Linked DNA regions of Variovorax paradoxus EPS. The protein of the gene in region 1 interacts with the protein of each later gene in a pairwise test. Links are inferred from orthologs where the notes say so. Each region holds a gene or a part of one and is shown on either strand. Other genes may lie near its edges.

Region 1 (3,182 bases):
CCTGTTTGGTGGCCGGCAGCTTGGCGAGCACTGGCGCCGGATCGATGCGCAAGGCGCGGCAGACGCTGCTGGCCAAGGCACGCGCGAAGACAGGATCGGGCAGCGAATCGATGTCGTCCGCCTCCAGCGCCGCGAGCTTCTGCGGCGGCACCTTGAGGGCGGCCGCCACCATTTCGATGTGCAGTCCGTGCGCCTCGCGCGCTTCGCGCAGCAGGTCGCCGGCCGTCTTGTGCGCGATGTCGCTTTCCTCGAGCGGCAGTGCCGCGGAGGTTCCGAACTCCGAAACCCGTTCAGTCATTGAAATTCCCGCGCTCGTACGCTGATGCCTCCCGCGATTGAGGGAAGCGGCGTTGCAGTTGGCCTCCCAACTGCGCGATCGCCTCGCGGTTGTTGAGCTTTCGTTCGATCTTGATGCCGAGCCACAGCGTCTCGGCACTGGCCGAGGGACTGTTGTTGACGCGGCGAATGTAGAACTGCGCGCGCTGCCACTCCTCGCGCTGCGCCAGCACCGACGCCAGGTTGAAACCGACCACCGGATTGCCCGCGTCGATTTCGTAGGCCTGCAAGAGGCTGCGCTCGGCCTGCGGGCGCAGCCCGGCCTTGAGCTCGCAGACGCCTTGCGTCATGAGCGTCTTGGCGCGGTCGTTATAGCTGGGTACGGCGAGCGCTTCGGTGAACTGCTGCGCCGCGTCGCCAAAGCGGTTCTGCTGGCACAGCAGCCAGCCGTAGTTGTGGCGGATGTTGGGGTCGCGCGGTGCGATCGCGATCGCGCGGCGGAAACTGTCTTCGGCCAGACCCGCATCTTCCAGGCGCATGTAGACGAGGCCGCGCAGGTTGTAGGCGTCCGCGTAGTTGGGGTCGGCCACCAGCGCCTGCTTGATCTCGTCGAGCGCGACGGTGGTCTGCCCATGCTCGAAATAGCCCGACGCCAGTTCCATGCGCAGCCGCGCGCGGCGCTGGCGGTTGGTTTCGTCGGATTCGGTGACGATCTCGGCGCCCTTGCCCGAGCTGGTGTCGGCCAGGCTGGTGGTGGTGGTCCGCGTGTTGACGCAGCCGGCGAGCAGAAACGCCACGGCGACACCGGCAAGGCTTGCAGCCAGGATGCGCTGCGTGCTCGCGGTGATCATCGGAAAGGCCTTGCTCATCGGTTCAATGCTCCTGGGAGACGGTGGGGTTCTTGCGCATCGGGTGCAAGACAACGGGACGTTCGGTTGCACGGCGCTGGGCCATGCGTTCGGCGGCGCGGGTGCGGTCCTTGACGTCGCCAGCGAGCTGCCCGCAGGCGGCATCGATGTCGTCGCCGCGCGTCTTGCGCACGGTGGTCACGAGGCCCGCCTCGCTCAGCGTCCGGGCGAACGCCAGCACGCGCGGCTGAGGTGAACGCAGCAGGCCCGAGGCTGGAAAGGGGTTGAACGGAATCAGGTTGAACTTGCACGAGACGTCGTGCTTGCGCACGAGCTCGACCAGCTGGCGCGCATGTTCGGGCTGGTCGTTCACGCCGTCGAGCATGCAGTACTCGAAGGTGATGAAGTCGCGCGGCGCATGTTCGAGGTAGCGCTTGCAGGCTTCGAGCAACTCGGCGATCGGGTACTTGCGATTGAGCGGCACGAGGTCGTCGCGCAGCGCATCGTTGGGCGCATGCAGCGAAACGGCCATGGCCACGGCGCAGTCGGTGCCCAGGCGGTCGATCATCGGCACGACGCCGGAAGTCGACACGGTGACACGGCGGCGCGACAGCCCGTAGGCGTTGTCGTCGAGCATGGTGCGCAGCGCGGGCACAAGCGCGGTGTAGTTCTGCAGCGGCTCGCCCATGCCCATCATCACCACGTTGGAGATGACGCGTTCGTCGCGTTTCAGGTGCTTGCGCAGGAAGTGTTCGGCAAACCAGAGCTGGGCGACGATTTCGCCCGTGCTCAGGTTGCGGCTGAAGCCCTGATGCCCAGTCGAGCAAAAGCGGCAACCGACCGCACAGCCGGCTTGGGACGACACGCACAGCGTGCCGCGGTCGTCCTCGGGAATGAATACGGCTTCGACGGCATTGCCGTCGCCGACGTCGAACAGCCACTTGATCGTGCCGTCCTTGGATTCGTGCTGCGTGAGGACCGGCAAGGCCTCCACGCGCGCGGTGGTCGCGAGCTTCTCGCGCAGCGACTTGGCCAGATCGGTCATCTGGGTGAAGTCGCTGGCGCCACGCTGGTGAATCCAGCGGAACAGCTGCGTGGCGCGGAAACGCTTCTCGCCGAGTTTTTCGCAGAACGCGGCCAGTCCCTCGAGATCGAAGTCGAGCAGGTTGGCCGTGGTCATGGAATCAGTCGGCAGACAGCCTCAGCGTGCGTAGACGTTGAGGCCGGCGAAGAAGAACGAGACTTCGTTCGCTGCGGTTTCAGGAGCGTCCGAACCGTGCACGGCGTTCGCGTCGATGCTGTCGGCGAAATCGGCGCGGATGGTGCCGGCGGCTGCCTTCTTGGGGTCGGTGGCGCCCATCAGGTCACGGTTCTTGGCAATGGCGTTCTCGCCTTCGAGCACTTGCACGAACACGGGGCCCGAGATCATGAACTCGACCAGGTCCTTGAAGAAGGGGCGCTCCTTATGGACCGAGTAGAACTGTTCGGCTTCGTTGCGCGACAGATGCACCAGCTTGGCGGCAACGATCTTGAGGCCGGCGGCCTCGAAGCGGGAAACGATCTTGCCGATGACGTTCTTGGCAACGGCGTCGGGCTTGATGATGGAGAGGGTACGTTCGATAGCCATTGAAATGCTTCCTGCAGCTTTGATTTTGAAGTGTTTTGTCACAACTGCAACGAGTTTGTTTCGCCACCAGTCGACAAAGCCTCTGATTTTAACCGGCCCAGCCTCCGGGATTGGTGAAAACCCCGCGAAAGCCGCGCCGCGACGGCTGGCTTTCAGCGTCCGCGTCGGCGCGAGCCTGCCGGCCCGCCGTAGCCACCACCGCCCGAGGTACCACCGCCGCCGGTGCGACGCCCCCCCGGTCCTCCGCGCTGCTCCTTGCGCTGGCGCGAGAAGCTGTCGGCGCCGATGTAGCCCAGCGAGGTCTTCATCGGATCGGGCTGGTTGGCGCCGCTCGGCTGGCGATCGTCGCCTTGTTGGCGATTGCCGCCGCCCTGCCCCTGGCGGTTGTTGCCGCCGGCATTGCCACGGCGCTGCTGCGGCGGGCCGCCGTT
Region 2 (3,181 bases), 2.9 Mb from region 1 along the record:
CGCGCGATCAACATCTCGAGCGACCAGCGCTTGCTGCTGGTGGAGCCGCAGGAGTTCGTGATCGACGGCCAGGACGTGAAGGAGCCGATCGGCATGAGCGGCATGCGGCTCGAAGCCAAGGTGCACATCGTGACCGGTGCGCAGAGCGCGGCCGAGAACATCATCAAGTGCGTGCGCCGCTGCGGCCTGGAGGTCGACCAGCTGATGCTGAACCCGCTGGCCTCGAGCCAGGCGGTGCTCACGGAAGACGAACGCGAACTGGGCGTGGTGCTGGTGGACATCGGCGCGGGCACGACCGACGTGGCGATCTTCACCAATGGCGCGATTCGCCACACGGCGGTGATTCCGATCGCGGGCGACCTCATCACGAGCGACATCGCGATGGCGCTGCGCACGCCCACCAAGGACGCGGAAGACATCAAGGTCGAGAGCGGCTATGCGAAGCAACTGCTGGCCGACCCCGACCAGCAGGTGGAAGTGCCGGGTCTGGGCGACCGCGGTCCGCGCATGCTGAGCAAGCAGGCGCTGGCCGGCGTGATCGAGCCGCGCATCGAGGAGATCTTCTCGCTGGTGCAGCAGGTGGTGCGTGAGTCGGGCTACGAAGAGGTGCTCTCTTCGGGCGTGGTGCTCACCGGCGGCAGTGCGGTGATGCCGGGCATGGTCGAGCTGGGCGAAGACATCTTCCTCAAGCCCGTGCGCCGCGGCATCCCGAAGTATTCCAGCGCGTTGTCCGACATGGTCGCGCAGCCTCGCGCGGCTACTGTCATGGGCCTGCTCGAAGAGGCGCGCTTCGCACGCATGCGCGGCTTCAAGGTCGCGCAAAAGAACGGGTCGGTAAAGACTGCGTTCGGACGTTTCAAGGACTTCATCGTGGGGAACTTCTGACCATGAACCACTCCCCACTCTGGCTCGCTCGCGGCAGTCCGCCGTTGCATTTCAACGAGCGATGGCGACGAACAGGTCCACCATCGTGACGACGCTCTCGTTGAACACGTCACGGCAAAAGAATTATTCATAGATACATAACGGCAACTGCAATATTCAAGGAGTTAGAAATGACCATCGAAATGATCGAAGTCGAAGAATTCAATCAGGGCACGCAGATCAAGGTGATCGGTGTCGGCGGCGGTGGCGGCAATGCGGTCGCCCACATGATGGAGCGTGGTGTGCAGGGCGTGCAGTTCGTTTGCGCGAACACTGACGCACAGGCGCTGACCCGCAGCAACGCGAACAAGATCATCCAGCTGGGCACCAGCGGCCTGGGTGCCGGCAGCAAGCCCGACAAGGGCCGTGAAGCCGCCGAAGCCGCCGTGGACGAAATCCGCGCGGCGATCGACGGCGCGCACATGCTGTTCATCACCGCCGGCATGGGCGGCGGCACGGGCACCGGCGCCGCGCCGGTGATCGCGCGCGTGGCCAAGGAAATGGGCATCCTCACCGTGGGTGTGGTGACCAAGCCCTTCGACTGGGAAGGCGGCCGCCGCATGAAGAACGCGGACGACGGCCTGGCCGAACTCGAAGCCAACGTCGATTCGCTGATCGTGGTGCTCAACGAGAAGCTGCTCGACGTGCTCGGTGAAGACATCACCCAGGACGAAGCCTTCGCGCACGCCAACGATGTGCTCAAGAACGCCGTGGGCGGCATCTCGGAAATCATCAACGAGTACGGCGGCGTGAACGTCGACTTCGAAGACGTGCGCACCGTGATGGGCGAACCGGGCAAGGCCATGATGGGCACCGCCGCGGCTGCCGGTCCCGACCGCGCGCGCATCGCCGCCGAGCAGGCCGTGGCCTGCCCGCTGCTCGAAGGCATCGACCTCTCGGGCGCCAAGGGCGTGCTGGTGCTGGTGACGGCATCGAAGGGTTCGCTGAAGCTGAACGAGTCGAAGCTCGCGATGAACACCATCCGCGCCTACGCCTCGCCCGATGCGCACGTGATCTACGGCGCTGCCTACGACGAAGCCCTGGGCGACGAGATGCGCGTGACCGTGGTGGCCACGGGCCTCTCGCGCGCGGATGCACGCCGCCAGGCACCTACGCTGGAAGTCATTCGCACCGGCACCGACAACATCCCGTTCAACGTGCCCACCATGGGCGGCGTCGGCCACACCAGCGGTGGCAGCCAGCCGAACTACGACGGCATGGCAGTTCCCAGCGTGTGGCGCACCAACCGCACGATGGCCGCGGCCAAGGTGGATGCACTGTCGTCGGGCGGCATGGACGACTTCGAAATTCCTGCATTCCTGCGCCGTCAGGCCGATTAACCGGGCTCACCCCCAGGCTGCGCGCACTTCGTGTCGCTTCGCCAACCCCTACCGGGGGCAACATCAGCGGCCCGGCAAAGCCGGTTCCGCGGTGTTTCGCGAAGTGACTCAACGGGACGCTCAGGGCACGAAGGTTCGCAAGGGGTACAGGGAAGACCTGAAAGGGACTTCCGCTGCTCTAGGCGCTGCGTTCACTTCGTGCCCTTTGCGTCCATTGCCGGGATTGCATAGAACCGATGTCTATCGCTGCCATAGCGAGGGGATTAGGCCGCCACGCGCGTGGCGCGCCTAAAATCCCCGGCGTGCTGCAACAACGAACCCTCAAGTCGATCAGCCGCGCCGTGGGCGTGGGGCTTCACAGCGGGCAACGCGTGGAACTGACCCTGCGACCGGCCCCGGCCGACACGGGCATCGTGTTCCGCCGCGTCGATCTGCCCGAGCCTGCTGAAATCCGAATGACCGCCGAAGCGGTCACCGACACTCGCCTCGCCTCCACGGTCTCGACCGGCGGCGCGAAGGTGCAGACGGTCGAGCATCTGATGTCGGCCTGCGCGGGCCTCGGCATCGACAACCTCTACATCGACATCACGGCCGACGAAGTGCCGATCCTCGACGGGTCGGCTTCGTCTTTCGTGTTCCTGCTGCAAAGCGCGGGCATCGAACTGCAGAAGGCGCCGCGCCGCTTCATCCGCGTGACCCGCAAGGTCGAGGTGCGCGAAGGCGAGGGCGCCAACGAGAAGTGGGCGAGCCTGGAGCCGTACCACGGCTACAAGCTGAGCTTCGAGATCGACTTCGATCATCGCGTGGTCAATTCCACCGGCCAGCGCGTGGAGTTCGACCTCGGCACCGATTCGTACAGCCGCGACATCGCACGTGCGCGCACCTTCGGCTTCACGAAAGAGGTCGAGTACATGCGC

What was found.
Region 2: the proteins of rlmN (region 1) and ftsZ interact in binary tests that used the Escherichia coli proteins (3 or more experiments, as listed by UniProt). The link is inferred for Variovorax paradoxus EPS from one-to-one orthologs.

The regions. Positions count from the first base shown.
Region 1 is NC_014931.1:3,993,261-3,996,442, forward strand. What follows is about bases 228-3,090. They hold rlmN (23S rRNA (adenine(2503)-C(2))-methyltransferase RlmN), read right to left. Parts: upstream 2,305-3,090; coding sequence 1,150-2,304; downstream 228-1,149. Other genes in these bases: VARPA_RS18485 (helix-turn-helix domain-containing protein), read right to left, coding at 228-298; pilW (type IV pilus biogenesis/stability protein PilW), read right to left, coding at 291-1,145; ndk (nucleoside-diphosphate kinase), read right to left, coding at 2,326-2,751; VARPA_RS18505 (pseudouridine synthase), read right to left, coding at 2,904-3,090. Outside these bases: more of VARPA_RS18485, read right to left, coding at 1-227; more of VARPA_RS18505, read right to left, coding at 3,091-3,182.
Region 2 is NC_014931.1:1,099,004-1,102,184, forward strand. Bases 298-3,159 are described here. They hold ftsZ (cell division protein FtsZ), read left to right. Parts: upstream 298-1,055; coding sequence 1,056-2,264; downstream 2,265-3,159. Other genes in these bases: ftsA (cell division protein FtsA), read left to right, coding at 298-885; lpxC (UDP-3-O-acyl-N-acetylglucosamine deacetylase), read left to right, coding at 2,567-3,159. Outside these bases: more of ftsA, read left to right, coding at 1-297; more of lpxC, read left to right, coding at 3,160-3,181. UniProt on the Escherichia coli protein: Essential cell division protein that forms a contractile ring structure (Z ring) at the future cell division site. The regulation of the ring assembly controls the timing and the location of cell division.